Regions from separate parts of the Shewanella sp. A32 genome, predicted to be linked through region 2. Evidence: predicted binding sites of a transcription regulator. Region 2 holds the regulator's gene; each other region holds the start of a gene.

Region 1 (8,101 bases), on a different contig from region 2:
ACTTCGCGACCACGCTCTCCCACCAGACCAACCACAATAATGTCGGCAGTGGTGCCGCGAGTCATCATCCCCAGCAACACACTTTTACCGACACCGGAGCCGGCAAACAACCCCATTCGTTGGCCTTTTCCCACGGTTAGCATGGCATTGATCGCACGAACGCCGACATCTAAAGGTTCAGTAATGGCGCGACGTGCCAACGGATTAATCGGTTCACTGTGCCGCGTGGCTTTTTCCTGGCTGCTAATAGGCCCCAAACCATCCAAGGGTTGACCATTACCGTCCAGTACCCGGCCTAAAAGCTTCATGCCGACGTTAAGTCCGGTTTGTTCACCTAACGGCATAACTCGGGCACCCGGCACCACACCGCGCAACTCTTCAACAGGCATCAGATATAGCAGTTCATCGTCAAACCCCACCACCTCGGCAACCAAGGCCCCAGCGCTGGTGTCAATTGCGCAGAGACTGCCCACCGGCGCCCGGCAACCTGTCGCCTCCAGCGTTAATCCGACAACGCGCACTAATTGCCCGCAGGCAACCGCCTGGTAAGGGCCAATATGTTGCTTGAGCTGGCTAAGCTCGTTAAGCAGATGGTGTCTGCGATGTTCCATCAACCTCTCCTGCACCATGAGCGATATCCGTTGATGGGGCGTCAGCTTGGGTGTTTGTGGCTTTGGCTTGCAATTGCTGTGTCTGTTGCTGTTCTTCTCTGGCTAACAGCTGCTGACGATGCCAAACCTCAGCAAACACTTGCTGTAACCGCATCTCCAGGCGCATATCCACTTGTGAACGTTGACAGCTGACAAGACAGTCACCGGCGCTTAATCCGGGATCGTTCTCCAATTGCCAATGGTTCCGAGCTAGCTGTTCCGCACCATACAGTGATTCAACCAATGCCACATCGTCAGGGTGCAATCTGATAACCACTTTTTGTTCTTTGATCGGCAGCGCGTCGATGCCCTGGCGCATCGCGGCCAGAATATGTTCGGGATGGGTTGCCAGTTCGTGTGCGATAACGCTACGGCTCAACTGTTCAGTCAGCGTCAGCAATGATTGTTCTATCTGCAGGTCCAACAGCGCCAACGGTGCGTTGAATTGTGCGAGCAACTGCTCGAAACGCGTTAACAGTGTCTGCGCTTGTTGTAAGCCCTCCGATTTTCCTTGCTCAAGTCCTTGCGCAAAACCTTCGGCGTGACCTTGCTCCAGGCCTTGTAGTCGTCCTTGTTCCAACCCTTCATTAAAACCAGCAGTTTTGCCTTCTGCAAAACCTTCCTGCTCAGCATCTGCCCGAATGGCTTCAATTTCAGCCATGGTTGGCGGTGCTACGGGTTTATCAACCTTAGCCGCCCGATATTCCGGAGCTTTACGGCCAAAGAGATTACTCTCCGTTTTCGGGGGTAACGATGCTCCGACATCCGGTAAAGGCCATGCGTCAAAATCCGTGACCGCTTCTGGCGGGATAATATTTTTTGATGGTATCTGATCAGCCATAGGGCAGCCCCTTACAGGAACTCTTCGCTACCGCCACCGCCGAGCATAATTTCGCCGGCATCTGACAGGCGGCGGGCAATAGACAGGATCTCTTTCTGTGCCACTTCCACTTCACTGACCCTCACAGGGCCCATCGCTTCCAGATCATCACGCATCAATTCTGCAGCACGTTTTGACATGTTATTAAAGATCTTCTCGCGCAACTGATCATCGGTCCCCTTCAGCGCTTTCATCAATACATCCTGCTGAACTTCACGCAGCAAGGCTTGCATACCACGATCGTCGACATCGATAAGGTTTTCGAAGACAAACATCAGATCCTGGATCTGCTGTGCCATCTCTTCGTCGGATTCGCGCAGCGTTTCCATCAACTGACTTTCGACGGCGGTATCCAGGTAGTTCATGATATTGGCAGCCGCCTTGAGGCCACCCATCTTTGCGGCCTGTGCGCCGCCCTGACCAGCGAACTGTTTTTCCATGATATCGTTCAGTTCCTGCAACGCCGCCGGTTGAACTTCTTCGAGGTTAGCAATGCGCATCATCAGATCGAGGCGCGTATTTTCCGGGAACTGCGCAAAGATCTGCGCCGCCTGATCCGGTTCCAGATAGGACAGCACAATAGTTTGAATTTGCGGATGTTCATTCTGAATGATGCTGGCAACCTGACGTGCATCCATCCATTTCAGCGAATCCAGACCTTTAGCACCACTGCCCATCACAATCTGTTCAATCAGATTGCCGGCTTTATCTTCACCCAAGGCGGCGGTTAACGCTTTACGGATAAACTCCTGGCTATTGAAGCCGATAGAAGAATACTTCTGAATGTCGTCCAGGAATAACTTGTGCACTGCTGTCACGCGTTCCTGACCAAACTCCTGCATATTGGCCATCGCCATCCCCACTTTCTGTACCTGTTTGGGTTCCAGATGTTTAAGGATCGATGCCGCATCTGCTTCACTCAGGCTCAACAGCAATATCGCAGTTTTATCGACGCCACTGAGAGACTTCACATCAAAATTGCTAGGCACTCTGGCCTCTTCGTTATTTGCCATCGTCTTGTAACCAGTTTTTCACGACTTGAGTGGAGAGTTCAGGTTCATTTGCCACCAGCGCCCGGATGGCCTTAATCATATCATCATCTTTGTGCAGATCCGGGATTAAGATGGAACCATCTTCGGCGTAACTGTATTCAGCATCCGGCTTATGCAGCATTCCCAAAGTATCAGCAGCATACTGATCTTCAATGTCCGCTAGCTCATGGCCTATTTGAGGCTCATCCGGCATTTTTGAATCGTCAGCGAAAAGGAGTTTTTTCACCACGGGTTTCACCACGAATAACACCAGCATCAATATGGCTAACCCGCCTAACACCATTTTCATGGCGCGCCAAAACCACTCCTGTTCCCACAAAGGCACTGGCGGTAACGGCTCCACTAACTGATCCATGAACGGAACCGTCACCACCTCAATAACATCACCGCGTTCACTGTTATAACCGATGGCGCCTTCCAGCAAACGCCGGATATTCGCCATTTCGGCTTCAGTACGCGGCACCCGAGTGGTGTTGCCGTTCGCATCGGCGGAACCGGATTTGAAGTCTATCGCGACCGAGACACTCACACGGCGGACATTCCCCACCTGCTGCTTGGTGTGGCTGATTGTGGTGTCGAGCTCATAGTTACGAGTCGCCTCGTTGTGACTGCTGCTGGATGTGGGCTTTTCAGTGCTGTCACCGGTGGCTTTTTGGGGAATATTCGAGGCCGCTGGCGGTTGATTGCTGAGAGCCCCAGGAACGCCGCCGTTAACGCCATTAACCGATTTGTTATCGACGGTCATTTCACTGCGCAGTGCCGGCAAATCCGGGTTGAAATGTTTGGCGGTCTGCTCAACCGCCGTAAAGTCCATATTCACATCGACCTGTGAGGTAAAGTTCTCCGGGCCGAGGATTGGGATCAAAATGGAATCGATTTTATTGCGATATTCCTGTTCTTTCTGCTGGATCAGGTCCAGCTCACGACGAGCGCGGGCGGATACCGCATCCTGACTGCCAGAATTCAATAGCCGACCACTGGCGTCAGTCACGGTGACTTTACTTGGGTCCATGCCATGAACCGCAGAGGCCACGATATCTACAATGGAATCAACTTCTTCCTGGCCCAAGCCACCTTTACGGGTGGTTACCACCACCGTGGCACTGGGTTCGGCACGGGTACGCGCAAATACGTTTTCCTTCGGCAGCGCCAGGATCACTTTGGCGCGACTGACACTGTTCAGCTCTTCAATGGCATGAGCCAGATTCATTTCCTGGCTGTGTTGCAGACGCGCCTGCTCCATCCGCTGACTAACACCAAAACCTGAGTCTTGGTTCAGAAAATCTTTGTCTTCATTGCTGGTAGAAACCCCGGAGCGACTGAGCAGCAATTTGACCTGTTGGTATTGATCTTCCGGGACTTTAATAACGTCGACATCAATCTTGTAAGGAATACGGTTTTTATCGAGGACATCCAGCACCTGAACCTGCTGATCGGTATCCATTTTGCCCAATGGTCGATACTCAGGCTCCTGGGCCCAGATCATGATAAATACCGCCAGCGCCAGGCAAATCGCCAGCGCCAGGATCATCGTGACCTGACGCAGCATATCGACACTGCCCAGCATCCCCATCACACCGGATTTATTTTCCTGCTGTGCACCGCTGCTGGTAGTAGGAAGAGAGGCGCTGTTTTCCGCTACTAATTCTGTACTCACGTTGGATTCCTGCTTTCGTGGCTAGCCGGTTTAAACCGGCATACTCATGATTTCTTTGTAAGCTTCCACCAGCTTATTGCGCACCTGCACGGTTGCTTCAAAAGCCACGCTGGCTTTCTCTCTGGCAATGACGGTATCTGACAGACTGACGCTGGTATCGCCCATGTCCAGACGAGTAGCCAGGTTAGACGAGGTATTTTGCAGTTCACTGACATGGCCAACGGCCTGACTCAACAAGTCCGCAAAATCTGCTCCGCTGGTGTTACCCACCTGCCGCAGCGATGAAGGGGCAATGGAATTAGGTGATATTTCACCTTTAATTGACTGCATTTCCTGCAGTAGAGGGTTGCCACCGATCTGCATGCTTTGGTCTCCCGTCGTCAGCCATTTGACGGCTTAGCTATTGATAACGGAGGTAATGCAAAAAGGTTGCCAATGGTTACACCTATGCAACATCGACGCGTTGACTGCATAAGAAAGCGGCAGCGCGATGGCTGCCGGTATCATTGATGCTGAGGTTAGGCGGGAAGTTCGATGCCCATCTCTCGCATGCGCGCCATTTTATAGCGTAAGGTTCTGGCACTGATCCCGAGTTTTTCGGCGACCAGTTTACGACTGCCATTACACTGGTTAAGGGTTTCCAGGATGATCATATGTTCCTGCGCCTTGAGTTCGTCCCCCAACCCCTCCGGCCCATCATATGCCTGAGGTTCTGACGTCAGATTTACGTCTTGCAGATCAATAATAATATCCGCCGCTTCAATGACGTTATTGCGCTGCAAAATCAGTGCTCGCTGAATAACATTATCCAGTTCGCGCACGTTACCCGGCCAGCGATGGCTCAACAATCGACGAATGGCGGTATCTGAAAAAGTCGGTACTGGATGAATACCGCCGCTGCGCGCATGACGCGACAGCAGATGTTTTGCTAATGGCACAATGTCGCCCGGACGTTGATTCAGCGCAGGCCAGGATAATGGGAATACGTTGATGCGATAATAGAGATCCTCGCGAAAATCCCCCTTGGCCGCCATTTCCTTCAAATCACGGTTGGAGGTTGCCAGAACCCTGACATCCAGCTTGATGGTTTTACGGCCGCCGAGTCGCTCAACTTCTCGCTCTTGCAATACGCGCAGAAGTTTTGCCTGCAAGCCAAGGTCCATCTCCGAGATTTCATCCAATAACAAAGTCCCGGACTGTGCCTGCTCAAACTTGCCGGGACAGGCCTGATAAGCCCCGGTAAAGGCCCCTTTTTCATAACCAAACAGGGTCGCTTCCAGCATATTCTCCGGAATGGCCGCACAGTTAATCGCAACAAATGGCGCTTCACTTCTGGGACTTTTCTGATGAATATAACGCGCCAGCACTTCTTTACCGGAACCACTCGGGCCGAGGATCATGACCGAGGCTTCAGACGCTGCCACGCGAGCTGCGAGCTCCAGCAGTGCGACACTCTTGTCATCGGCCACCACCGGTTCACCGGCATCTGCTTTGGGTCGCAAATAACGACTGACCTGGTTCAGCAGCACTTCTGGGGCAAACGGTTTTGCCAGATAATCGACCGCGCCTAATTTAATTGCACTTACCGCACTATCAATGGTGGCATAAGCAGTCATCAGCAACACCGGTATCTGCGAGTGATGCTGCTGCAGATAATCTAACAAGCCCATACCGCCAATTCCCGGCATCTGTATGTCACTGATCACCATATCAAACTGGCATTTTTTTAACGCCATGATGGCTTCTTCGGCGTTGGCAACATCCACACACTGGTAGCTTGCAATCAGCAATGTATCCAATAAGGCTTCGCGCAGGGATGCATCGTCTTCGACTAACAGGATCCTGATATCATTCATACCGTGCGGTCTCCATTGGCATTGTCGTTGCTGTCGACCATGGGTAACGAGAGGGTAAAACTGCAGCCTTTTTGTGGCTCACAACTGAGCGATAGCTGGCCGCCATGACTTTTTATTACCGATTGCACCACCGCCAATCCGAGTCCGGTACCATGGGTTTTCGTGGTATAAAACGGTTCCAGCACTTTGCGCTGTAATTTCTTTTCGAGACCATGACCATTATCGATGACGGTCAGGCTGACATATTGAGCATCACGCGTCAGGCGTAACACAATGTGATTGGCTTCGGCTTCAATGCTGTTCATCACCAGATTATTAATGGCGGAACTGAGGCCATAAAGATTAGCGAGGACTTCACCGTCGTGCTGTAAATCAGCCTCGAGAACCACCCGTTTTTTCTCACAAATGGCTTCACAGTTAGCCATCACTCGATTCACCACTTCCGACATCGCCACGCGTTCACCAACCTGCTCCTGTTTACCGCGCGCGATCAGCAACATATCGTTGACTTGTCGTTCCAGCTCTCCAAGGCGATCGAGCAGTTTTTCCTGAAAGCGATGACGAGAAGGCTCATCCAGACGAGGATTGCCAAGATTCGCTGCATATAGCAAAGCCGAGGATAATGGCGTGCGGATCTGATGCGCCAAATTGGCAACCATTTTCCCTAGCGCCGATAACCGCTGTAAGTGCGATAAATTTTGCTGCAGTAAACGGGTTTCGGTTAAGTCAGTGATCATAATCAGCTGACCAGGTTCCGGTGTGAGGGGGGTAATTGCGAGTTTTACGCGACGGCCATTGCGCAGAGAGACTTCATGACCATCATCCTTGCGCGGCGCAAATGAACGGTTAATGATGCTGAGCCAACGCTCGCCCACCAGCGGAATATCCAGCAGTGACGCCGCCACAGGATTAGCATCAGTGACAATGCCGTCGCCATTGAGGATAACCACCCCAGAAGGCATCGCCTGCAGAATATGTTCCATTCGATTGGACATATTGGCGGCTGCCTTGACCTGAATCCATTCATGCCCACGATGGGAAATGGTTTCCAGTTGTGCAAGCGAATTGGCTGCCATATCAACCCCGTCAAAAAAATGCTATTAACGAGGTAAAAGCAGAATCTATGCCAAAAAATAATCTTTATGAATCAAGTAAATGCTGATTATTCTTTGGTCATGCCATACTTGCGCATCTTTTCTACCAGCGTAGTACGACGGATCCCGAGCATTTCCGCGGCGCGGGCAACCACATTGTCTTGTTGATCCAAGGCTTGGCGGATCATATCAATCTCCAGCTCAGCCAACAGGTCTTTCAGATTCACCCCTTCCGGAGGTAATTCACTGGGGAAGCGGGTTTCTGGAATTTCTACCGGTTCTTCATCATTGAAGATTGACGCCAGCGCATCACGCTCCTGCATCTCTTCATTGACATCAACGGAGTACTCCGGCACATCAATATGGCGATACTTAATCGGCAAATCGTTAACATCGACCAAACCACCGGGATAGAGGATAGTTAAGCGCTCAACCAAATTAGACAGCTCGCGCACGTTACCGGCCCAGTCATGTTCCTTCAACGAATCAATGGCTCGCTGAGTAAAGCGCACACGGCCTTTGCCTTCATTAAATACCCGGCTGACCAATTCTTGCAGTAATAATGGAATGTCGTCTTTGCGCTGCGTTAACGGCGGCATTTCAATCGGGAAAACATTAAGCCGATAATACAGATCTTCGCGGAACTCACCCGCTTCAATCATGGCTTCTAAATTTCGATGAGTGGCAGCAACAACCCGGACATTGGCTTGAATCGCTTTGGCACTTCCCACGCGTTCAAATACTCTTTCCTGCAATACCCGTAACAGTTTTACTTGCATCTGTAACGGCATATCACCGATTTCATCTAAAAACAGCGTGCCACCTTCGGCAAGTTCAAAACGGCCTTTACGGGCACTGATGGCACCGGTAAACGAGCCTTTTTCATGACCAAATAGTTCGCTTTCCAACAAG
Region 2 (8,101 bases):
GCTAACTGGATGGTCGAAGGTGCGGTCGGTATCGCCAAGTATTTTGGCATGTCAGATCTGGTGATTGGTCTCACAATTATCGCGGTTGGCACAAGTTTGCCGGAGTTAGCCGCCTGTATCATGGGTGTGCTGCGCCAAGAGGACGACCTGGCTATTGGCAATATCGTAGGTTCAAACCTGTTCAACATCCTTGCAGTGCTGGCTATTCCTGGATTAATTGCGCCCGGAGAAGTAGATGCCTCAGCCGCCAGCCGGGATGTTTATATGGTGTTAGGTACCAGCACAGCACTGGCCCTATTGATCCTGTTGAGCAGCAAAAAGCAGCGCGAATTGAAAAGGTGGCACGGCGTCACCTTGCTTACCAGCTTTGTATGCTATCAGATTAGCCTGTTCTAGCCTCCGCGTTGAGTGTTGAACAGAAACAAGAGAGAAAGATATGACAGATGCAAGTCAGTTGCGTCATTGGGGACGCAAAGTCATTGATATCGAAAAACAAGCCTTAGATAACCTGTATCAATACGTTGATTCTGAAGAATTTGCCCAGGCTTGCGAGATGATTTACCACTGCAGTGGCAAAGTGATCGTGATGGGGATGGGAAAATCCGGCCATGTAGGGAACAAGATTTCAGCGACGCTGGCCAGTACCGGTACGCCCGCTTTTTTTGTGCATCCGGGTGAAGCCAGTCACGGCGATCTTGGTGTCATCAGCCACAACGACATTGTGCTCGCCATTTCCAACTCCGGTGAATCCAATGAAATTCTTACCCTGATGCCAGTCATCAAGCGACAAGGCATTCCGGTTATCACCATGACGGGTAACCCGGAATCCACCATGGCCAAACTGGCACAACTGCACCTGTGTATTAAAGTGCCGGAGGAAGCCTGTCCATTAGGATTAGCCCCCACGTCCAGCACTACCGCGACCTTAGTCATGGGCGATGCACTGGCTATTGCGCTGCTGCAAGCGAAAGGGTTCACCAAGGATGATTTTGCGCTGTCTCATCCAGGGGGCGCCTTAGGTCGTAAACTATTGTTGAAAGTCGATAATGTCATGCACAAAGGTCATGACATTCCGCTGGTACATCATGATATCTGCATTACTGACGCCCTTTATGAAATCTCCAAAAAAGGCTTGGGAATGACCGCGGTAATTGACGGAGACAACAAGCTAGTAGGTATCTTTACTGATGGGGATTTGCGCAGAGTAATTGACGCAGAAGTCAATTTACGTCAGACCCGGATTGCGGATGTGATGACCCGTAACTGCATTACAATTAAAACTAATATTCTTGCAGCAGAAGCCCTTAAGGTGATGGATGACCGCAGCATTAATGGCTTGATTGTCGTCGATGCCGAAAATCATCCGATAGGAGCGCTGAATATGCTGGATTTAGTCAACGCGGGGGTCATTTAATGGCGCAAGACAGCTTTTACGGACCCGTTGCCGATGAGATTTGGCAGTTAGCCAAGCAGATACGACTACTGATTTGTGACGTTGATGGCGTCTTTTCGGATGGCCGCATCTATCTTGGAAACCATGGTGAAGAACTCAAAGCGTTCCACACTCGTGACGGTTATGGCGTAAAAGCGTTGCTCAACGCCGGGATTCAAGTCGCGGTGATTACTGGACGTAAATCACAAATTGTTGAAGACCGTATGACGGCGCTAGGGATCCCTCATATATTTCAGGGCGTTGATAATAAATTGGAGCCATTCAACTGGCTGCTGCAACATTATCAACTACCACCACAACAGGTGGCCTATATTGGGGATGACATGGTGGATCTGCCGGTAATGCAACAGGTAGGCCTCAGCGTATGTGTTGCTGACGGGCATCCTCGAGTCAGACAGCTAGTGCATCTGGTCACCTATCTCAATGGCGGCTATGGGGCACTGCGTGAACTGGCAGATCTGTTACTGATGAGTCAGGATAAAATTGCATCCGCACACGGCATGAGTATATGAACAGAGTCACCTTGGCCATTATCGCGTTCTTTACCGCTGCACTGGTGTTGTACTGGCAGGTACAGAACAAACGCAATTCGGAAGCCACCCAGCTGTCTACCGATGTGATTCAGCCCGATTACGTAGCAGACGATTTACGCAGTGTCAGCTATGACCAAAACGGAATGATCTCCAGTCGGGTGTCAGCTAAGCACATGGAACACTATGAGCAGGATGACCGGACAGTATTTACTAATCCGGTATACTGGGTATTCCCAGACAAGGGTCAGACCGAGTGGCGCATGACCGCATTGCAAGGACAACTCGATAAACACAGCAACAAGGTGGTGTTGCAAAATGATGTTATTATTGACGCCATCAGTCCAACTGAACCGATACAATCTATCAGTACCAGTTATCTGGAACTGAACCTTAGCAACATGATTATGACGTCAGACAAAAATATTCTGATCAATGGTCAGGACTTCAATATCACAGGTCTGGGGCTATACGCTGATCTCAACGCTCAGCAGGTCAAACTGCTTAGTCAGGTAAAAGGAACCTATGAAACGAAATAAGCTTATTTTCGCTGCTATGCTGTGCCTTACCAGCCTTTCAGCTGCTGCGGTTGATAAAGATCTGCTGCAACAACTGGAAATATCCGCTGATGCGCAGTCGGCAGATATCAAGAACAAGCAAGTCGTGTACAGCGGCCATGTGATTGTGACCCAAGGTTCAATGAAGCTCACAGCCGCCGAAGTCAACGCATCCAGTTCCGATAAAGACGGCGAAAGAGTATTGATTGCAAAAGGTTCACCGGCCACCTTTCGTCAGAAATTAGAAGATGGCCGTATTGCGAACGCCAGCGCCAATGAAATTCACTACAACATTAATAAACGCGTACTGACGCTCATCGGTAAAGCAAAGGTGGAACAAGGTGGCAGCGTTTCCACTGCAGAAAAAATTGTCTATGACCTTAAAAACCAGCAGTTGCAAGCCTCCAGCAGCGGCCAGGGAGAAGATCGTGTGACCACGGTCATCCAGCCTGACAACTACCAGCAGCAACCCAAAAAGGATCCCCAGCAGGAGCAGCAATGAGTAATACCTTGATCGCCCATAACCTTGCGAAAAGCTACAAAAAAAGAATGGTCGTGAAAGATGTCAGTCTGTCGGTTGCAACAGGTCAGATTGTGGGATTATTGGGACCCAATGGTGCAGGGAAAACCACGACATTTTACATGGTAGTCGGCTTGATCCAGAGCGATAAGGGACGGATCTTTATCGATCAAGATGAGCTGACCATGGATCCCATGCACCTTCGCGCTCGCAAAGGTATTGGCTATCTGCCGCAAGAAGCCAGTATTTTCCGTAAGCTAACTGTTCGCGATAACATCATGGCAGTATTGCAGATCAGAAAAGATCTGGATCGCGATGGCCGTGAAGAACAACTGGAACAGTTACTCGAAGAGTTTCACATCACCCATATTCGCGACAGCATGGGGATGTCACTTTCGGGAGGTGAGCGCCGGCGTGTCGAGATTGCCAGAGCCTTGGCCGCAGACCCGAAATTCATTCTGTTGGATGAACCCTTTGCTGGCGTAGACCCCATCTCCGTTATTGATATTAAAAAAATTATTGAACAATTGCGGTCACGTGGACTGGGTGTGCTGATTACGGATCATAACGTGCGTGAAACACTTGATGTTTGTGAACATGCATACATTGTCAGCCACGGACAACTGATCGCCGAAGGCACCCCTGCCGAGATCCTCGACAACCAACAAGTCCGTGCTGTGTACTTGGGTGAACAATTCAAGCTATAGTAAACACCGGGAGCGCTTACAGCTTTAAAACGTTAAAGTCTGTAATTACTAGAATTTTTATAAAGTTATAAGATGTAGGGGTAAGCGGTAACATGAAAACGTCACTCCAGCTCAAACTGGGTCAACAACTGACCATGACACCTCAACTGCAGCAGGCAATACGTTTGCTGCAGCTGTCGTCGCTGGAGTTACAACAGGAAATTCAAGAAGCCTTAGAAGCAAACCCGCTGCTCGAAGTGAATGAAGACAACCAAAGCACCGACAGCAATCATGATATCGATAACAATTTAGAGGCACCGGAGCCGAGCGAACATATCGAAGATAGTTCGACGGTAGAAACCTCGGACGCACTCACTAGCCAGGCACTCCCTGAAGAGCTGCCAATGGATACTACCTGGGATGAGGTTTTTACTGCCGCTCCGGCTATGTCCAGTGGTCCTATCCGTGATGACGATACCCCATTTCAGGGAGAAACTTCTGAAGGTTTGCATGAACACCTGGAATGGCAGAAGAACCTGACACCGTTCTCAGAAACTGATGCAGCAATCGCCACTGCAATTATCGAAGCGATTGATGATCAAGGATATCTGACGCAAACCACGGAGGATATTCTGGATGCTATGGGCAATCCGGAAATCGAGCTAGAAGAAGTAGAAGCGGTATTGAAACGCATCCAACACTTCGATCCTGTCGGTGTCGCTGCACGGGATCTGCGTGAATGTTTGCTGATCCAGCTGTCGCAATATAGTGATGACACCCCGCATCTCGAAAACGCCATTATGCTGCTGGAACAGCATCTTGACCTGATCGCTGCCAAAGATTATCGCACACTGATGCGCAAGACCCGTTTGAGAGAAGAAGATCTGCGTGACGCGATTAGTTTGATCCAATCGCTTAATCCACGTCCCGGACTATTAGTGCAGCCTCAGGATGACGAGTACGTGATCCCAGATGTCAGCGTGTGGAAGAAAAATGGTCGCTGGGTGGTAGAACTCAACCCAGACTGCATGCCCAAACTCAGTATTAATCAGCAATATGCCGCTATGGCCCGCAGTGCGCGGAGCCAATCCGACAGCCAGTTTATCCGCGGACACCTGCAAGAAGCCAAATGGTTTATCAAGAGTCTGGAAAGCCGCAATGAAACACTACTAAAGGTGGCTAACTGCATTGTACAGTTTCAGCAGGGATTCTTTGAATATGGCGAAGAAGCCATGAAACCGATGGTGCTCAATGATATTGCCGAAGCCGTTGATATGCACGAATCGACAATTTCCCGAGTGACAACGCAGAAATACATGCATACGCCACGCGGTATATTTGAGCTAAAATATTTCTTTTCCAGCCACGTCGGTACTGAAGACGGTGGCGAATGTTCATCGACGGCAATCCGCGCCTTTATCAAAAAACTGGTGGCCGCGGAGAACCAGAAAAAGCCGCTCAGCGACAGCAAAATGGCACAGTTGCTGGCTGAGCAGGGAATTAACGTGGCACGCCGAACCATCGCCAAATACCGCGAAGCCATGATGATCCCACCATCGAATCAGCGTAAGAGTTTGTAATTCCACAGTACCCCTATGGAGGACACCCTATGCAAATCAACCTGGCAGGCCATCATATTGAGATCACCGACTCGTTGCGCAGCTATGTGGAGAGTAAATTTGCAAAACTTGAACGCCATTTCGAACAGATCAATAATGTGCACGTCGTACTCAATGTTGAGAAAGCAATACAACGAGTCGAAGCCAAGCTACATCTGAATGGTGGAGAGGTGCACGGCACCGCAGAACACACCGATATGTACGCTGCCATCGACGCTCTAATTGATAAATTGGATCGTCAGGTCATTAAATACAAAGAAAAGCTGACAAAATACTCATGATGGAACTTAGTACCATCCTGCGGCCGGAGTGTACCGCATGTGCCACACCCGGCAGCAAGAAAAAGGTATTGGAGCTCATCAGCGAACTCGCAGCAGCCCAGTATCCAAACCTGTCGTCCCAAGCCATTTTCGAAAGTCTGCTGGTCAGAGAGAAAATGGGAAGTACCGGTATCGGGAATGGCATTGCCATTCCCCATGGTCGCTTGCCGGACATTAAAGATCCTATCGCCGTGCTGATTAAGTGCGACGAACCGATCCCCTTTGACGCTATCGATAATCAACCGGTAGACATCTTGTTTGCGTTGGTAGTGCCCGCCGATCAATGTCAGCAGCATCTCAGTACTTTGTCGGCGATGGCCGAGAAACTCAGTGATAAGCTGATACTCAAGCAACTGCGGAAAGCCACCACCAAAGAAGAACTGTATCAGGTGATCACCGGATGAAATTGGCCATTGTCTCAGGCCGCTCAGGCTCAGGAAAATCTGTAGCGTTACGAGTGCTGGAAGACTTGGGCTATTACTGCGTTGATAACCTGCCACTCCCCATGATTGGCAGTCTGTTAGACAATCTGCGCGGCAGTAACGAACTGGTCGCGATTAGCGTCGATGTGCGCAACATGCCTAACCAGGAAAAAGTCCTGGAAAGTCAGATACAAAATCTGCCACAAGGCACTGAAGTCATCAGTTTCTTTTTAAACGCATCCGATAAGGTGCTGCTTAAACGTTACAGTGAAACCCGACGTCTACATCCGTTATCCAAGAGCAAAATCTCCCTTAAAGATGCGATTGAGCAGGAAGGCAAACTACTCGCGCCGATGTCGCAGCTAATGGATCACTACATAGATACCTCTAACATGAATATCTATGAGCTGAGTGACACCGTACGCGAAATTTTGCTGGGGACAGTGACCAAGGAGCTGGTGATTAACTTTGAGTCGTTTGGCTTTAAGCACGGTCTCCCCGCAGAAGCTGATTTCATCTTTGATGCGCGCTTTCTACCTAATCCTCATTGGGAGCCGCAGTTAAGACCGTTAACTGGGCTTGACGAACCAGTACGTGAGTTTCTCAACCGTCAGCCACTGGTGAATAAATTCATCTGGCAGATCGAGAACCTGCTCGATACCTGGCTGCCGCACTTGGAGCGCAATAACCGTAGCTATCTGACCGTTGCTATCGGTTGCACTGGTGGCCAACATCGTTCAGTGTACGTTGCTGAACAACTGGCTAAACGCTTCAGCAACAGTAAACATAAAGTGCAGGCTCATCACCGGGATTTAGCGCATGCCAAGAATTGAGCGCGAAGTCACCATACAGAACAAGCTCGGGTTACATGCACGGGCCGCGACCAAATTGGCGGTACTGGCAAACGAGTTTGATGCCAACATCCTTTTAGTTCAGGGACAAAAACAAGCATCAGCGGCGAGCGTGCTGGGATTGCTCATGCTGGAAACGGGCATGGGGAAAACGATTCGTCTGATTGTTGATGGTCCCGATGCTGAACCGGCAATGGAGGCTATTTGTAACTTGATCAACTCTCGCTTTGACGAAGCCAGTTAGTAGTTCCTTTCTGATATCTCCCATTGTAAGCTAGCTTAATTTCCCGTTACTACAAATGCTTAAGGGAAAAGGATGCCAGCAGAAACCCAGGCCCAACAAACTGCGATTGATCATCTTGAACACCTGAACCAGGCACTAGACAGTGGCTTATTTGTTCATGTGCGCGAAATGTTGCACCACATGGCCCCAGCCGATATCGCCCACATTCTGGAATCATCCCCACCAAAGACCCGTCAAATCCTATGGCAATTAGTTGACCACGCTCATAGTGGCGAGATCCTTGAAGAGTTGGGCGAAGACATGAAGGATCAACTGATCAGCCTGATGAGTCCAACCCATCTGGCTAAAGTCACCGCGGGCATGGATACCGACGATCTGGCGTATGTCCTACGTAGCCTGCCCGATAGCTTGTATCGTCAGGTGTTACAATCGATGAGTGTCCAGGATCGCACTCGCGTTGAACAAGCACTTTCTTATCCGGATGATACCGCTGGAAGTCTGATGAATACCGATACGGTGACCATCAGACCAGACGTCAACATCGATGTGGTGTTGCGTTACCTGCGCCAGCGGGGGGAATTACCCAAAGCCACAGATACCCTCTATGTAGTGGATCACCAAGATTGCTTGTTAGGTGGCATCACCTTGGCCCAGCTACTTACCTGTTCATCGAGCACCGGAATTATCAGCATTATGAATCGGCAACTGGAATCCATTCCAGTCACCATGACGGATAGTGAAGTCGCCAAGCTCTTTGAACGTCATGATTGGCTGTCAGCTCCTGTTGTGGATGATAAAGGCAAATTATTAGGCCGCATCACCATTGATGATGTGGTGGATGTGATCCGTGAGGATGCCGAGCATTCGCTGATGGGGATGGCGGGGATGGATGACGCAGA
Region 3 (8,101 bases), on a different contig from region 2:
TGCAGTTCCTGCTCGGCTTCGGCCACATCGAACGGGATTTTGCCCATCTCGATAAATACCGCGAAGGCGCACGCCAGCAAGGCCATCGCCGTCGCGGTGGGGGCGGCCCATGGCTGCGACGCCAGGGTGCTGCTGATATTGCTGATATTGGTAGAACCCACTATCAGCGCCACCACCAGCAGCCCCAACATCAAAATAGGTTCCACCAGAATACCCAGCGTCAGCTCGCGGCTGGCGCCAATACCGGCAAAAGTGCTGCCAGAGTCGAGCCCTGCCAGTGAGAAGAAAAAGCGGAAAATCGCAAACAGATACAGCAGAGTGATCACATCTCCCCCCGCCGCCATTGGCGATGCTTGTGTCGCCACTGGTAGCGTCATGGCCACCAGCAGCATGGTGCCAAGCAGCACGAATGGCATCACCCGAAATACCCCACCACAGTGACTGGGAGCCACTTCCTGACGGGTCAGCAATTTCAGAATGTCGCGGTATTCCTGCAACACACCAGGACCTTTGCGACAGTGCATCTTGGCACGGATCACCCGCGACAAACCGGATAGCAGTGGCGACACAGCCATTAACAGCACGGCTTGCAGCAGCCCCGCAACCAGTGCCAATACCAAGGAATTTTGCATCATCATCCTCTACTCCTTAGGCCATGGTGACGATCAGCAGCACAACCAGTGCCGCGACCACATACAAGCAGTAGGCACGGAAATCGCCATACTGGATCCACTGCACCAAACGACTGAGTCGCTGCACACCATTAACTACCGGCAACACCAGATGTTCGTCCCATACCGGCTCCACCTTGATGGCAGCGTCAGTGGTAACATCCAGTGAACGTTGCAACATGGGCGCTGGATCGAGCGTTTTGCGCAGGCGATAAAGCGGTGCGAACAACACCCGCAACGGCTGCGCAAAACTCCCCGCAGACAAGGCCATTGGTGCCTCATAGCCATAGCCACAAGCCCAAGGTGTCCCGCGGCGGGTAAAGCGCAGCCGATCACTGCCACCCTTGACGCTGTAAATCATCAGCGGCAGCAACGGTAGTGCCAGCAACAGGATAAATAGCAATGGCGGATTGAGGCTGGTTTGTGCTGCATCACCTGGGAATACGCTGGTGCCACTGGCCATTGTTACAGCCGGGGCGTGGCTTAATTGCGCGGCAATATTGGTGAGCACCGGTGCGATAGCAGAGGCTCCGACACCCAACAGTACACAGAGGATCGCCAGCAACCACATGGCGCTGGTCATGCTGAATGGCACTTCGCGGGCATTCGCCGCTTTTTCGCTGCGCGGTGCGCCACAGAAGCAGATGCCATACACTTTGACAAAGCACATAGCAGCCAACGCGCCGGTAATCGCCAACATCACGATGGCGGCTGGCCCTGCCAATTTTAGGCCCACACTGCCGTCGTGGCTCATAGTGAACAGGGACTGATATGTGAACCACTCACTGACAAATCCGTTCAGTGGCGGCAGTGCGGAAATCGCCATACAGCCGATGAGGAACGCCACCGCAGTGCGCGGCATCAGTTTGGCAAGTCCTCCCATCTGCTCCATATCCTTGGTGTGAGTGCGGTAGATAACGGCCCCGGCACCGAGGAATAACAAGCCTTTAAACAGCGCATGGTTGATCAGGTGATACAGACCACCCAGCAATCCCAGCAGCGCTAGCAATGGGTGGTGGGTTGCAATGCCGATCATCCCGGCCCCCACGCCCATCAGGATAATGCCAATATTTTCAACGGTGTGATAAGCCAGCAGGCGTTTGATATCGTGCTCTGCCAGTGCATACAGCACCCCCAACACGGAAGAAACGGCCCCGAATGCCAGCACCACGATGCCCCACCACATTTCGGTTGCACCGAGCAAATCGATGCCCACCTTGATGATGCCAAAAATCCCGATCTTCACCATCACCCCGGACATCAATGCCGATGCATGCGATGGTGCCGCCGGGTGAGCGCGTGGTAACCAGCCGTGCAGCGGTAGCATCCCAGCCTTGGCACCAAAGCCAAAGAACGCCAGCAAGAACACCGCCGAGGCTTCACCGACCGGCAAATGCGCGTCACGGAAAGCGGAGAAATCCAGACTACCGGCATGACGGTACAGCAGGAAGAAGCCAAGCATGATCAGCACAGAACCGGCATGGGCGATAAAGAAGTACAACAACCCGGCCCCCACCGCTTCATCATCCTGCTCGGAGATCACCAGGAAGTAAGAACTGAGCGACATCGCTTCAAACAACACGATGAAATAGAAGGCGTTGTCCACCGCGACTAGCGCGACCATGGACGCGATAAACAGATTCATAAAGAATCCCATCGCCCAGGCACCTTTACCGCGGTATTCCTGCAGATAAGAGAATGAATAGAGAGAAGTCACCACCACCAGGAGGGAGATCACCAGCACCATAAATGCTGCCAGCATATCCAGTCGCAGTGTCAAATGAGCAAAAGCAGCAAATGGACCGGCGTAATCAGCGGTAATAACGCCACCATCAAGCAACACCGGCAGCGCCGCAATCACGCCACAGACGCCGCCTACCAATGACAGCCCACCACTGACTCGAATCGCCAAGGCTTCGTTACGACAAAGCAATAGTGACAACAGTGCGCCAATCATATACAGCGCTAACGACAGACCCAACCAACATAAAGGCGTCATCATAATTTATGTTCCCCTTCAGTTGCGGCCACAATAGCGCCATTGGCAGCTTGCTCATGCCAGTCACCGGGATTAGGCATCGCCGCTAACTGCCGTTTACGCGCCGAGGCTTTATCGAGCGCCTCACTGCTCACCATCACAATTGCGCCGGTCAGACAGGTCTCAATACAAGCGGGACCTTCAGGACGGAAACTGCACAGATCGCATTTCACCGCCACAGCACGGACCCCGGTACGCCAATCCAGTAACGGACTGACCGCAGAAGGTGAACGCGGTGCTGCAGCAGCCAACGGGGTACAGACGTCATCCGGAATATCCAGTGGCTTGGAACCACTGAGGGTAATGGCACCGAACGGACAGGCAATGGCACACAATTTACAGCCAATACATAAGCTTTCATTGAGTACTATGGCTTCATCCTCACGGCGGATAGCGTTAACGGGACACACAGCGGCGCAGGGGGCATCCTCGCACTGATGGCACATTTGCGGCGCCGATTCCTCGGTACTCCGCATCACCACCAGTCTTGGCTCGGTCTGCAACCCTTGTTGCCGGTGTGCCTCTGAACACGCCGCCATGCAGGTATTGCAGCCGATGCATAGTTGCGGATCGGCAATGACAAAACGGTTCATATACTCTCTCTAAGCACGTGATCCCACCTTGAGCCCATTTCGTCACTTTTGACGACGGCACTGCCAGTGGCAGATCTGTCGACACCTGTAACCATGAGCCAAAAACCGGGACAACTTCCCATGAAACGGGGCGTTACACTGTGTCTGGCGTATTTGGCAAGCCATCTGCCTGTAACCCCAGCACCTAACACTCCGGTTAAGCGATCACCCAAGACGGCTGATCAATGTCCCTAGAGAGCATTTTCTGTGCCAATTTCTAAAAATATTTTTAAATCGTTTAAATTCAATAAATTAAAAATATTTTTACTTAAAATAATGGATATAAACCGTATCGACACCCGCGTAATTCGACAGTAATGCCATATCGCCGTAACCCGGCATTAACACTGCTTGTCTGGCTGGCACTGTTCTTGCTCGCAATTAACAACACGAGTAGTGAGTCATCGGATGATGGATAGCCAAAGATGCGTAAAGTTTGGGGGCGTTAAAAAGACGGCAAATAACCGTTAACACTGTCGGCACGTGGCGTACCACACCAGAGTATTGGTTTCGACAACAACGCAAATTGGGGATTATGCCAGTAACAACAATTTAGCTAACTTACTGCTTTAAAAATAAAAATAGCGAGTGCGCGGGACAGACATGGCAATTGCGTTAACCACCGCCAAGGAGTTGGGGGCTTGTCGCATTTTGTCAGATGATAATGTGTTTTAATAAATGGTCTGTCTTAGCAATCTGCATGGATGAGCTGCTTATCGGGTACTGCTTGCGAGCTAACCACCGCTGACACAGTGCCTATATGTCGTGATAGAAATGGGGAAACATGGCACAGCGATTTCAATACCTAAATGAACAGAAAAGCTGTCTGAGGCTGACGCACCAACTGCTGGATCAAGCCAGTGTGGAAACTATGCTACAGAGCTTAAATCAGCATTTTTCCGATATTGCGGCGGCATATCACTGTTCGGTGCTAGTCGACGGGCCAATGGCGGCCCCCTGCCTCTATATCCCGACTGCAGATGGCAGCATTCGTTGTTTTGAAGAACCATCCCTGCTGCAAAATGGCCCGCTTCGTGTCGTCCAAACTTCCCGTACGGTCTTACATCTGGATTGCGAAGAATATCGCCAGCGCTATCCACGTTTAACCGTCAGTATCCGCCCCGAACCTTTTGGGGACTACCTGGCAATTCCTATTCTTAACCACCGCCGATTAATGGGACTGCTGGAGATCACCCGTAGCGATACCGGCCGCTTTGACGACGACGAGATTGCGCAGCTTGAACTGGTCGCCGAAGCGGTCGGTGTCGCCCTCGAACATCTGCAATCACGACTCGCGTTAAGTTTTGAACAAGGTCAACTGTGTGAGGAACGGGATGATTTTCATGTGTTGGTGAACGTGACCAACGCGGTGATCACGGAGCGGAGCGTTGAATCACTGGTCGATAAAATTGCCCGGGAAATTCACTGCTATTTTGGTATCAGTGCCATCAGTGTCTGTCTGCCAGAAACCGACCCTCATAACCTGATGCTGTATAACGCCTTTTTCGTGCAACCCGGCAAACCGCAAGAAACCCAGATGCGCATCAGTGCCGCGACGAGTATCTGTCAACAGGTGCTGGAAAGTGGGGAAATTCTGATCCGGCAACTGACACCAGACGATCCGCTGGCCTCTAACGAACACCAACTGTTCAATTTATGGCCCGCCACCAGTCATCAACTCTGCCTGATCCCGATTAAATTTGCCGGACAGGTGTTAGGGGTGCTCAAACTGGCGCAGGCCGATGAAAACTGCTTTAAAGGCTCGCGCTTGCAGCTGCTGGCACAAGTGGCTGAACGCACAGCAATTGCCGTAGATAACGCCCGGGCGTATCAAGAGATCAATCGTCTGAAAGATAATCTGGTCCAGGAAAACCATTATCTGAGTGAACAAGTCGAAAGCCTAAGCCACCAGCAATTTGATGAAATCATTGGCCGTAGTAACGCCATTACGCAAGTACTTAAACAGGTGGAACTGGTGGCTAAAACTGACTGTAGCGTACTGTTGCTGGGGGAAACGGGTACCGGCAAAGAAGTGTTTGCTCGTGCCATTCATCGCCTCAGCCCCCGCAGCGGCAAACGCATGATCAAGATGAACTGCGCCGCCATGCCGGCCGGGCTTCTAGAAAGTGATCTGTTTGGTCATGAAAAAGGTGCCTTTACCGGTGCCAGTAAAGAACGCCTGGGCCGTTTTGAGATGGCGCATCAGAGCAGCCTGTTTCTGGATGAAGTCGGCGATATGCCGCTAGAATTACAGCCAAAATTGTTGCGTGTCCTGCAGGAGCAAGAATTTGAACGCGTGGGGGGTAACCGTCTGATCAATGTCGATGTACGGTTGATTGCAGCCACCAACCGCGACTTAAAACAGATGGTCGCTGACAAAGAGTTCCGCTCTGATCTGTTCTATCGCCTGAATGTATTTCCTATTCGACTGCCACCACTGAGTGAACGTCGCGATGACATTCCGCACTTGGCAAAATACTTTGTCTTTCGCGCCAGTAAACACATGGGGCGAAATATCGACAGTATTCCATCGCGGGTACTGCGACAGTTGCAGGAGATGGAGTGGCCGGGAAATATCCGCGAATTACAGAATGTGATTGAGCGAGCAGTCTTATTGTCCAGCGGTAACATATTGCAGCTTCCATCAGAACTGGGAAGTTACCAACAGCCAGAAGAACCACCGTTAATCCGCCCGGAACCGGCACCGCACCGGAGTGCGGAGGAAGATGATGAATACCAGCGGATCATTACTGTGCTGCAAGAAACCAATGGCATCGTTGCTGGCCCTCGTGGGGCAGCCCACAAACTGGGTCTAAAACGCACCACCCTGCTGTCACGCATGAAGCGCTTGGGTATCGATAAAGAATCGGTGTTGGTCTAACCGTTCAGACCTGGGAATTTTCCAGTGCTGCCAACTCTGCGTTCAAAATTGCCCAGTTCTGGCACGCTTGGTAACAGGCATGGGCGATCAGCGGAATATCTTCATAGGCTTTAGGTAAGCACTGTTCCAGCGGATCATGCAACTCTCCGGCGCGCTCAGAGGCCATCCGTTTTGCTCGTTTGACTTCTTTACGTAACGCTTCCAATTCCGCTGCAGTCATCATTCCCGCCGAGATGTGCGCAATGTAATGTGCGAAAAAGACAAAACACACGCTATTCCGTCAAGAACCATGTCTGATAAAATTTTTATTAAATTCATATAAATAGAGATTTAACTTACCGATACAGCAATAAATACTGTCCGAATTGAGCGAAACCGCACAAAACTCAAACCACCAATTTAACCTTGGGATTTCTGATATTGGGCCAGGATTTTGTCCAGCGCATTAGCAAATGCTTGTCGATCTGCCTGACTAAGTGCCGCGGGGCCACCAGAGTCAATGCCACTGGCACGTAACGTATCCATAAAATCGCGCATTGTCAGCCGTGCCCTGATGTTATCGGGGGTAAAAGCATCTCCGCGAGGACTCAGAGCCCTGCCACCTTTTTGCAACACATCAGCCGCCAACGGAATATCCGAAGTAATCACCAGATCACCTGCAGCCACCCGCGCCACAATTTCATTATCCGCCACATCAAATCCCTTCATGACCTGTAATGTGCTGATAAACGAGGATTTAGGGACTCGCAGCGGCTGATTTGCCACCAGTGTCAGCGTAACCTGACAACGCTCGGCCGCGCGATACAGCACCTCTTTTATTACTGCCGGACAGGCGTCAGCATCAACCCAGATTTTCATATTGTTCCATAAATTATGATTGCAGCGCTGACTTTACCCTATTCTGCCCAGCGAAATCATCAGCACTACAGAATTTTGGTATGGGACTATAAATAACAAAGCCGCCTAACAGGCGGCCTTGATAGCAGTTGCGATGAATTATTTCTTATGACCTGGCAGCATCGCCTGCAAGGTATCATCTTTATCGACAAAGTAGTGTTTCAGCGCAAAACCTACGTGACCCACAATTACGGCCAACAGGGTGTATGCCAATACGCTGTGAATGGTCGAAATGTACGGCACCAGATCCGGAGATTTTGGTAGCAATGGTGGGATAGTGAACAAGCCAGCGACCGGAATCGGATATCCTGCTGCTGAACTGTATGCCCAGCCAGCCACAGGGACTAACACCATCAACAGGTACAATAAATGATGACCAGCATGAGCGGCTTTGATCATCAGCTGACTCATGCCAGTTAATGCTGGCGGCCGATGAGTCACACGCCAGATGATACGCAGCACAATCAAGAACAAACTGATAGTTGCAATCGATTTATGCAAAGTGATGATATTGCTCTTCTGCAGGTCGTGCGCAGCATCGATACCATAGGACAAAAACAGCCCTGAATAGGCGCCAATTGCCATCGCGGTTAAAATTACAATTGCCATTGCCCAATGCAGCGCCTTGGCAGTTCCGGTATATGATCTGTTTTGAGTTGCCATGAATAAATCCCTGAAAGTTATCAACTAGTGATGATAATAGTCCTTTTAAAATTATTTAAAATGCCATTTAATCGCAGCAATTAATGCACATTTTCGATAATTTAAACGCGTTCTAATAAAATAAATCGAACTACATTAATGTGATTTCTGCTGGTAACTACGCCAGATAAATACCCAACCTAACAGCACAAAGGGAATGCTCAGCCACTGACCAACACTCATCAAATCAGCCGCATAGGCCGCTTGCGGGGTTTTGACAAACTCCAATAAGAAGCGACTACCGAAAACCAGCACCATAAACACGCCGAAGCTGAAACCC
Region 4 (8,101 bases), on a different contig from region 2:
TAATTCAGGTTATGGTCGTGAATTGTTAGGACTGGGTCTGAAAGAGTTCGTGAACCATAAATTGGTAGATGTAGTCGATATCGACGCCCCATTCTAGTGATGGACGATATTGCAGAAGGGTGGCTAAAGGCCACCCTTTTTTATGCTAGTTGTTGTTACAAAATCGATTATCGGCCGTGGCTATTTTCTTGGCATTTTCAAACCAGCCGAAACGTGCACCTGCGCGTTGATCAAATTCACCTACGTACGGTTTGATATCCAGTACTGGCGTGCCATCTAAAAGATCCAAATTACGAATGTGCAATATGTTGTTGTCAATGGACAATAGCTCAACCACAGACAGGCCAATAGGGTTTGGACGACGCGGTGAACGGGTGGCAAACAGTCCTCGCTGATTGTCATCAAGGTACGGCGTTACCTTCATCTGGAAACCGTTACATTGATGCAAGTGACACAACAGCACGATATGAGAAAATCCTTGCAGGTCTTCCAGTCCTTCGAGGAACTGAGGTAAAAGTTCGATATGTCCTTCTGCATTATTAGCGCGAGAAGGTTGCACTGGGGTGCCAGCTTGCTGAAGAAATGGGCTATGAATGATGCCTATGGGAGAATACTCAATTTTCATCCGAAAAATCCTAATGGTGGCGCGGAGAAGCTAAACATCATCATCATGGTAATTTTTCTCCGGAACAACCGACTACATCACAAGTTATCAGGAATCATCAGTCTAATGCGAGCCATAGGCCCACAGCTATCATTAATGCCCCTGATACTCGATTCATCCAACGGATATTGTTGCCGCGACTGAGAAACAGACGTAACCCTTTACCGCCGCTGGCATAGGCCATTAAACAACCAAATTCGGTGAGCATAATAATACCCACCAATGCACTTAGTTGCGGTGCTATTGCCGCATTAGCATCAATAAACGGGGGTAATAGCGAGATCATAAATGCCCAACCCTTGGGATTGGCAATGGCCGTTATAAATCCTTGAGACATTAATGCATACGGGTGCACATTTGGTAGTGTGTTGTTGTCAGCTAAGTGCGCTTTTGCTCGCCACATATTGAACCCGAGCCAGATAAGATAGGCGCCGCCAAGGTATTTTAATCCTTGGAATAACTGAGGATGTTGTAACATCAATGCCGCTACTCCGAGTGCAGAGGCAACTGCAACTAAAGCGACACCTGTTAATTCTCCCAACATCATCCAAAGCGTTCGGCGAACACCTATACTCATCCCCAGTGTCATGGCCAGCGTCATGCACATGCCAGGTGTAGCTGAAACCAGAAAAAATGTCGGAATAAATGCTGCCAGCAGTGAGTAATTTTGCATCTGCAATCGTTGTGAAAACCAAAAGAGCCACTAGTCTAAACTGGTCAGTAGTGGAAACAAGTGCTTTCAGCTTTTGTGGGGCGGGGATTGATGCATTAGCAATTATTAATGAAGATTTTAGCTGAACACGTAAATTCATCATTGTGTGTTGTGACATTTTATGTCATAACACACACGAATTTAATGCACGACGGCGCTTATTGAACCGCTGGTCGGACAAACATGAGGGACGATAGATGAGCAAACGTTGCCATGAGGTAGATTACGAAATCCTTGGCGAAAGTATGCAGCTGGTTGAAGTCGAGCTGGACCCCGGGGAGACTGTTATTGCTGAAGCTGGTGCTATGACATACATGGAAGAGGGCATTAGTTTTGAGGCTAGAATGGGCGATGGTTCTGCACCTGAATCGGGCTTTTTTGGCAAGCTGATGGGCGCAGGCAAACGTATGTTAACTGGCGAAAGTTTGTTTATGACCCATTTCACTAACCAGGGACATGGCAAAAAGCGAGTATCATTTGCGGCGCCGTATCCAGGTACAATTCTCGCAATCGATCTGGATGATGTGGGCGGGGAGCTGATTTTGCAAAAAGACAGCTTTCTTGCGGCTGCGCTAGGCACCCATGTCAGTATGAAGTTCAATCAAAAATTGGGTGCCGGGTTCTTCGGTGGTGAAGGATTTATTCTGCAAAGTCTTAAAGGTGATGGCATGGCATTCATTCATGCTGGTGGTACTTTGATTCGTAAGGAGTTACAGGGAGAAACATTACGAGTCGACACTGGCTGTCTGGTTGGCTTCACGCCAGGTATTGACTATGACATTCAGCGGGCCGGATCTTTGAAGTCGATGTTATTTGGTGGTGAAGGCTTATTTCTGGCCACGTTGCAGGGACACGGTACTGTATGGCTACAGAGCTTGCCATTTTCCCGTATGGCAGACCGTATTATTGCCCATGCGCCATCTATGGGAGGCTCTGACAGAGGTGAGGGGTCGGTACTTGGTGGTATTGGTCGGATGCTGGATGGCCGTTAACTGAAAAACCAAAGCACCGCATAGAGGCGGTGCTTTGGTTTAGCAAGATGCGGTTAATGAGCAAGAATATCGATTATCTGACGGGTCTTTTCCTGGAGCCTAAAGAGGGTTCCGTCAATATTAACCGTTATCAGTCCATTTTTATCTAGCGGTACTACCACTTTGGCGTGACCGTAGATGTCGTTATCCAAAACATCACCCTTGTGATATTTTTTTTGCCATCCCGGTGGTAATGCTTTGCCGCTATTGGCTTTTTTTTGTAATCCTGGTGGTAAGTCATCATGTGATTTCGCTATGGCGGTAAGTGGGTTACCTAGAAATGCCAACGCAGTAGTGCCTATGATTAACGCTTTTGCCATCAAATTCATTTTTCGTCTCCCATTTTCGTTATCCTTTGCCATTCCTCGCAGGTTACTGGTTGAATACTCAGCCTTGAACCTTTTTTTTTCAAATACATTTCGGCAAATGCTGCATCTGCTTTTAGCCGTTTAAGTAATACGAGTGTGCTAAATCGATGTTGGAAGCGGATATCTACCATCAGCCAACGCGGTGTTTCAGGTGTCGATTTAGCATCATAATATTCTGAATGTAGATCCCAAGCACTATCATCGGCATACGCTTCTTTGATGACGGTTGCGATACCTACCTCAGCCGGTTATTTACAGCTGGAATGATAAAACAGAACACCATCGCCTGTTTTCATCTGATCCCGTGTCGTTTCTTGCTTGATAATTACGAATGCCGTGCCAAGCCGTGGTTTAGTTGGGGGCTTGTTGCAGATCATTGATACTGAATTCATTGGGTCCAGATTTCATCAACCCGTAATTCAACTTATATGCTCCTCGGTGATATCAATACCATTTAGCACCTTTTTACCATTGCGGACATCGGCTCTGGTTAACACCATACGGATTGTTAGTGGATTCGACAAATCCTTTATGGACAAATGTAAAATAAATGTTAATTAATCAATTGAAATGTAAATAGTAAGAGGTAAAAAGCGCCACTGCCGTGGCGCTTTTGATCGCAAATCTTAAATCTGCATCATTGTTCGAACGGTTGCGGTTTAGGCGTTTCGGCAGTAGATGGGGGCAAAATCGGCAAGGTAATATGAGGTTGATCACCGGTTAACGTTTTTAAAAAGGCCACCACTTGCGCGTTTTCTTCCGGTGTGAACTGCTGACCTAACTGCACATTGGACATGGTGTTGACTGCTTCTGCTAACGACCAAACACTCCCATCGTGGAAGTAGGGATAAGTCAGCTCAATATTTCTGAGCGTTGGGACTTTAAATACCATTTTATCTGCTTCTTTGCCGGTAACGGCCTTACGACCTTCGGCAGGATTATTAGTATGAAAGGGCTTTATCAGGCCCATTTTCATATACATGGTTCCCCCCACGGCCGGGCCGTTATGGCATGCAACGCAACCGCGATTTTTGAAAATGTTATAGCCAGCCTTGGCGTCGGTGGAAATGGCTTGCTGGTCACCCGCTAAGTATTTATCAAATGGACTATTCGGGGTAACAAGTGTCTTTTCAAAGGCGGCAATGGCATCAGTAATACGAGTAATATCAATCTTATCGTTGCCATATATTTTGACGAATCGTTCACGATAACCGGGCATGGAGGCAACGGTTGTTACGGCAAGTTGGTGAGTAAATCCCATCTCTTTGGGGTTGGCGATGGGGCCGCCTGCTTGCTCTTGCAAATCTTTTGCGCGACCGTCCCAGAATTGTGCCAGCATAAAATCTGCGTTGAGTACGGTAGGCGCATTAATCGGGCCTTGCTGCCAGCGATCACCAATGGAAGTGGGTAATGCATCCACACCACCTGTGGAAAGATTGTGGCAGGAGTTACAAGAAATAAATCCTGATTTTGATAGTCGGGGTTCAAAGTACAACATTTTGCCCAGTTCTACTTTATCTGGGTCGGTAATTTTCACCGGCTGAATGATCTCAATGGGTTCAGCCGCATTGGCTACCTGGTTGCCGATGATGGCTGATAACGCCAACATCAATGCTTGGTATTTCATTTTCAACTCCCTTTAAACTGCCTTATGAAATGTAAGGACATGTCAGGATCATAAATCGTGACGATTGGTGAAGGAAGTGAAAAAGACCTTATGGAACAATATAATTACCTTTATTATCAGTAAATTAATATAATTTTAAGGTTGCTACGCCTGCCGACGAATATGGCCCCCAAGTCTGTGGTGGGCCATCAAAGCATTAACGTGCGGCAACGACTGTTTTGCCGATAGGGGTGAGGCTTAATAGCGCCAGTTTCAGGTGCTGAATGCCAAAAGGGATGCCGATGATGGTGATAAAGCACCCTAATGCATGTGCAATATGACCAATAGCTAACCAGATGCCGAACAGAATAAACCACACAATGTTGCCAATCAGCCCAAGTGGCCCGGTACCAATATCTTCTCGTCCGTATAGCTCGTCACGGCTAACTTGCTCCTGACCAAAAGGCCAAAAGGTCATTTCACCAATGACAAAACAGGCTCTGCCGAAGGGAATACCAATAATGCTGATAAAACAAATAAGTCCCGCAAACCACCAGGCTAGCCCCATCACAAAGCCACCTAATACGAACCAGGCTACATTAAAGATAAATCGCAAAACGGCCATTTTTACTCGCCTCATTATTATTTAAAATATCTGATGGTAGGCTTAGCGATAAATATGCCAAGATTTAAGGTATTGAATTTAATAATATTCTATACTCGCATTTTGTTCGATTGGCGAAATTCACCAATAATTAGGCTTTTGGTTACTATGGTGTTGATCGCGGCATCATCTTACAATGATGGCAAGAAAAATCTGTTTGTTATTTATGCTAATAACCCCATCTTTGCTGGCGCAGACGCCGGTACAACATATCGAGTTTGATGGTTATGATTTCTATGTGAAGCGAGATGACTTGCTGCACCCTGAATTCAGCGGCAATAAGGCCAGAAAATTTCGTTATTTTCTCGACCACGGTTTCCCTGATATCCAACTGCTTATTGGGTACGGTTCGGCGCAGGCCAATTCTTTATACTCAATGGCGGCGTTAGCAAAACTCAAAGGTTGGCAGTTACACTTTTATGTGGATCATCTGCCGCAGTGGTTAGTACAACGTCCACTTGGTAATTATCGTGCGGCTCGATTGTTGGGCGCAGAGATCTTAGCGGTTGCCAATCAGTTGTCTGGCTTGTCTATGGAACAATATTTAGCACAACAGGTATTAGCTGGCACCACCAATACCTTATTCGTGCCGGAGGGCGGCCGCTGCCGTGCAGCCGAATATGGCGTAAGACTATTAGCACAGGAAATTCAACAATGGTCAGAACAACAAAAAGTTGAAGGTTTAAAAGTTTTCTTACCTTCGGGAACCGGTACAACGGCATTATATTTAGCCAAGTATTTTCATGAAATTAACAGTGATATCGAAGTGCTGACCTGTGCCGTGGTTGGCGGTGACCATTATTTATTGCAGCAATTTGCTGGTTTATCTGACGACCGCAGATGCTATCCCAGCGTAATTACGCCGACAAAAAAATATCATTTCGGCAAACTCTATCGAGAGTTCTATCAGATTTGGCAACAATTAAATAAAACGGGAATAACCTTTGAGCTTTTATACGATCCGTTGGGCTGGTTAATGCTGCTTAATTATAAACGACAACATCCGCAGCGGCCGATTATGTATATTCATCAGGGCGGCTTATTAGGAAATGAATCTATGTTGCCGCGATATGCCAGAAAGTATGGTGTGTGTTAACTTAAACTAAGTGATTACGATGCAGTATTTTAAAAGTGCGTAGCGCTAATAACTGCAAATTTTTCAAATCTGCCAAGGTTGGAACTTGTTGGTCAATCATGGACTCCCAGTAACTGGCTTCTGTATCTAATAATTCCAACATTTTTTTGGAACAACCTCGGCAGTCGCCGCCACAAATGGTTGTTTCTGGCAAATCAAATGGGATTTTCAATCTGATCTCTTTTAACATCAGTGTCATTGCATCATGACATTTAGGTTTGCTCAAAATTATTTTTGGTAATCAGTAGCAGAATGGCGTCAGTATAACGCTTTCCTGATTAGTTTAGGTGATGGTGATAAAACTTTTAGGGATTCTCCCATTTGGTCAGGCGTTCATCCTCAATGGGATCCTGCCTGAGCCAAATGTGATACTGCCCGATTGCTGATCTTTGTTATCAGTCCAATCTGCAAAAATGCTTTCGGTAGGTGAGAGGATTAATTACCGAAGGGCGATAACGCGGGGGTTATTTATTAGTACTTACAAGCCATTTCATAAATGAAATGACATCACTACGTTTATCAAAAGTTTGCATTTTTTTGCCTTTCCTGTCGGTGAAGGCAATTGAGTTTTTATTTACGGAGATTGAATCTACAGGGAAGTTTACTGTAATTTCATGTCCATCGATTTTGTATGACATAGGCCACACTCCTTTTTTACTGTAAGCCGCGGGGGCTTTTAAGTTTAACTATAGAATATCCTTAGCTTTTTTAGCGAAAGAACTCGTTGTCTGACAGGTCACTCTAATCACCTTCGAAAAAAATATCAAGTATCTACCGCATTAAAGTTATTCAATATTTTTCTGTATAGATTGTCGTGCCTGTTTAAACGGACAAAGTTCAACACAACTTTATGACAGATGTGTGATACCCATAAAGGTATCGGTAAGATTATATCTGGAATGGCCCGTATTTCATGGCACTTTAACCTTAATGTTATGACAGCGTATGATGTATTAAGTTGTCCAGATAAAGATAAATAAATGTGAATGGAACCCGAGGAGCAGTATGAAGCTAAATAAGCTGGAACGTTATGTTGTGCGTCATCCTTTAAGACAATGGTTGCAACAGCGACTGGAACAACCATTATTGCTCGGTCTATTCGAACACGGTTTACCCGTAGTGGAACACGCGTTAGAAATCGGCTGCGGCTTTGGCCAGGGGATCAGCATGATCCATAAGGGGTTTGGTGCCAGCAATGTGACAGCGGTAGATTTAGACGAAGAGATGTTATCTTACTGCGCTAAGCGCTATGTTGATGTGCCATGGCTGACTTTGGCGCAGGCTGACGCAACAACATTGCCATTTGCGGATAGCAGCTTTAATTTGGTGTGTGATTTTGCAGTGTTTCACCATGTTCCCGACTGGCAGCAGGCCGTATCGGAGGTTTTCCGAGTATTACGTCCCGGCGGCTCATTTGTGATTGAAGAACTCTATCGCGCCGCAATCTGTAATCCCGTCAGTCGCCGACTGTTTGAACATCCGCAGCAGAATCGCTTTAATCACGGGGAAATGCATGATTGTTTACGATTGGCCGGTTTTGAAATCGCTAAGAGCCATCATGTATTAGGGCTTGCAGGTGTAACGTTAGCGATAAAACCCGTGGGCGCAAATGCCATCAGTTAATTTTTTAATTCAGGCTGCGGGGTTTGGGTTACCCAAATAAGTTTGTTGGGATCAATTCCCAATTGTTGAACTTGGTGTATAAAATCGGCTTTAATTTCTGGGGTGACTTGTCGTGTGCGAGACAGTAGCCACAGGTACGAGTCATTTGGTCCCATCACAATCGAATTTTGATAGTTTCCGTTGACGGGATTGTGCGGCAATAAAGCATGCACCTGATACGCGCCATAAAAAGGCCTGAAAAAACTGACTTTTAATAGACCGGTATTGCGTCCTTTCATAAAGTAGGCGATACCTTCCG

The links. The regulator sigma-54, encoded in region 2, starts transcription at its own class of promoters, with help from an activator protein. The targets are predictions, from matches to a motif close to GTTGGCACGNNNNTNGNNT.
Region 1: a site for sigma-54 is predicted at 4,658-4,676, ahead of fliE (flagellar hook-basal body complex protein FliE). Genes of this name have one in related genera too.
Region 3: a site for sigma-54 is predicted at 3,538-3,556, ahead of PY479_RS00860 (4Fe-4S dicluster domain-containing protein). Genes of this name have one in related genera too.
Region 4: a site for sigma-54 is predicted at 5,050-5,068, ahead of PY479_RS11460 (YccF domain-containing protein). Genes of this name have one in related genera too.

What each region holds. Positions count from the first base shown of each region.
Region 1 is NZ_JARFTS010000001.1:369,073-377,173, reverse strand. It holds gene fliI (flagellar protein export ATPase FliI) at 1-611, opposite strand, end outside; gene fliH (flagellar assembly protein FliH) at 583-1,491, opposite strand; gene fliG (flagellar motor switch protein FliG) at 1,503-2,543, opposite strand; gene fliF (flagellar basal-body MS-ring/collar protein FliF) at 2,533-4,239, opposite strand; gene fliE (flagellar hook-basal body complex protein FliE) at 4,270-4,602, opposite strand; gene PY479_RS01620 (sigma-54 dependent transcriptional regulator) at 4,758-6,095, opposite strand; gene PY479_RS01615 (HAMP domain-containing sensor histidine kinase) at 6,092-7,171, opposite strand; gene PY479_RS01610 (sigma-54-dependent Fis family transcriptional regulator) at 7,258-8,101, opposite strand, start outside.
Region 2 is NZ_JARFTS010000002.1:3,403-11,503, reverse strand. It holds gene PY479_RS01955 (calcium/sodium antiporter) at 1-396, shown strand, start outside; gene PY479_RS01950 (KpsF/GutQ family sugar-phosphate isomerase) at 437-1,414, shown strand; gene kdsC (3-deoxy-manno-octulosonate-8-phosphatase KdsC) at 1,414-1,965, shown strand; gene lptC (LPS export ABC transporter periplasmic protein LptC) at 1,962-2,522, shown strand; gene lptA (lipopolysaccharide transport periplasmic protein LptA) at 2,509-3,042, shown strand; gene lptB (LPS export ABC transporter ATP-binding protein) at 3,039-3,767, shown strand; gene PY479_RS01925 (RNA polymerase factor sigma-54) at 3,860-5,326, shown strand; gene hpf (ribosome hibernation promoting factor) at 5,356-5,646, shown strand; gene ptsN (PTS IIA-like nitrogen regulatory protein PtsN) at 5,646-6,089, shown strand; gene rapZ (RNase adapter RapZ) at 6,086-6,940, shown strand; gene PY479_RS01905 (HPr family phosphocarrier protein) at 6,927-7,202, shown strand; gene mgtE (magnesium transporter) at 7,275-8,101, shown strand, end outside.
Region 3 is NZ_JARFTS010000001.1:188,265-196,365, reverse strand. It holds gene PY479_RS00870 (respiratory chain complex I subunit 1 family protein) at 1-638, opposite strand, end outside; gene hyfB (hydrogenase 4 subunit B) at 649-2,673, opposite strand; gene PY479_RS00860 (4Fe-4S dicluster domain-containing protein) at 2,670-3,302, opposite strand; gene flhA (formate hydrogenlyase transcriptional activator FlhA) at 4,126-6,222, shown strand; gene PY479_RS00850 (CCE_0567 family metalloprotein) at 6,227-6,445, opposite strand; gene PY479_RS00845 (YaiI/YqxD family protein) at 6,622-7,080, opposite strand; gene PY479_RS00840 (cytochrome b) at 7,219-7,782, opposite strand; gene lgt (prolipoprotein diacylglyceryl transferase) at 7,918-8,101, opposite strand, start outside.
Region 4 is NZ_JARFTS010000014.1:49,156-57,256, forward strand. It holds gene PY479_RS11425 (NAD-dependent succinate-semialdehyde dehydrogenase) at 1-97, shown strand, start outside; gene tsaA (tRNA (N6-threonylcarbamoyladenosine(37)-N6)-methyltransferase TrmO) at 146-625, opposite strand; gene PY479_RS11435 (LysE family translocator) at 723-1,337, opposite strand; gene PY479_RS11440 (TIGR00266 family protein) at 1,574-2,368, shown strand; gene PY479_RS11445 (hypothetical protein) at 2,422-2,736, opposite strand; partial or broken gene PY479_RS11450 (EVE domain-containing protein) at 2,733-3,198, opposite strand; gene PY479_RS11455 (cytochrome-c peroxidase) at 3,413-4,402, opposite strand; gene PY479_RS11460 (YccF domain-containing protein) at 4,599-5,006, opposite strand; gene PY479_RS11465 (pyridoxal-phosphate dependent enzyme) at 5,182-6,141, shown strand; gene PY479_RS11470 (hypothetical protein) at 6,143-6,370, opposite strand; gene PY479_RS11475 (hypothetical protein) at 6,645-6,818, opposite strand; gene PY479_RS11480 (class I SAM-dependent methyltransferase) at 7,186-7,803, shown strand; gene PY479_RS11485 (lipocalin family protein) at 7,800-8,101, opposite strand, start outside.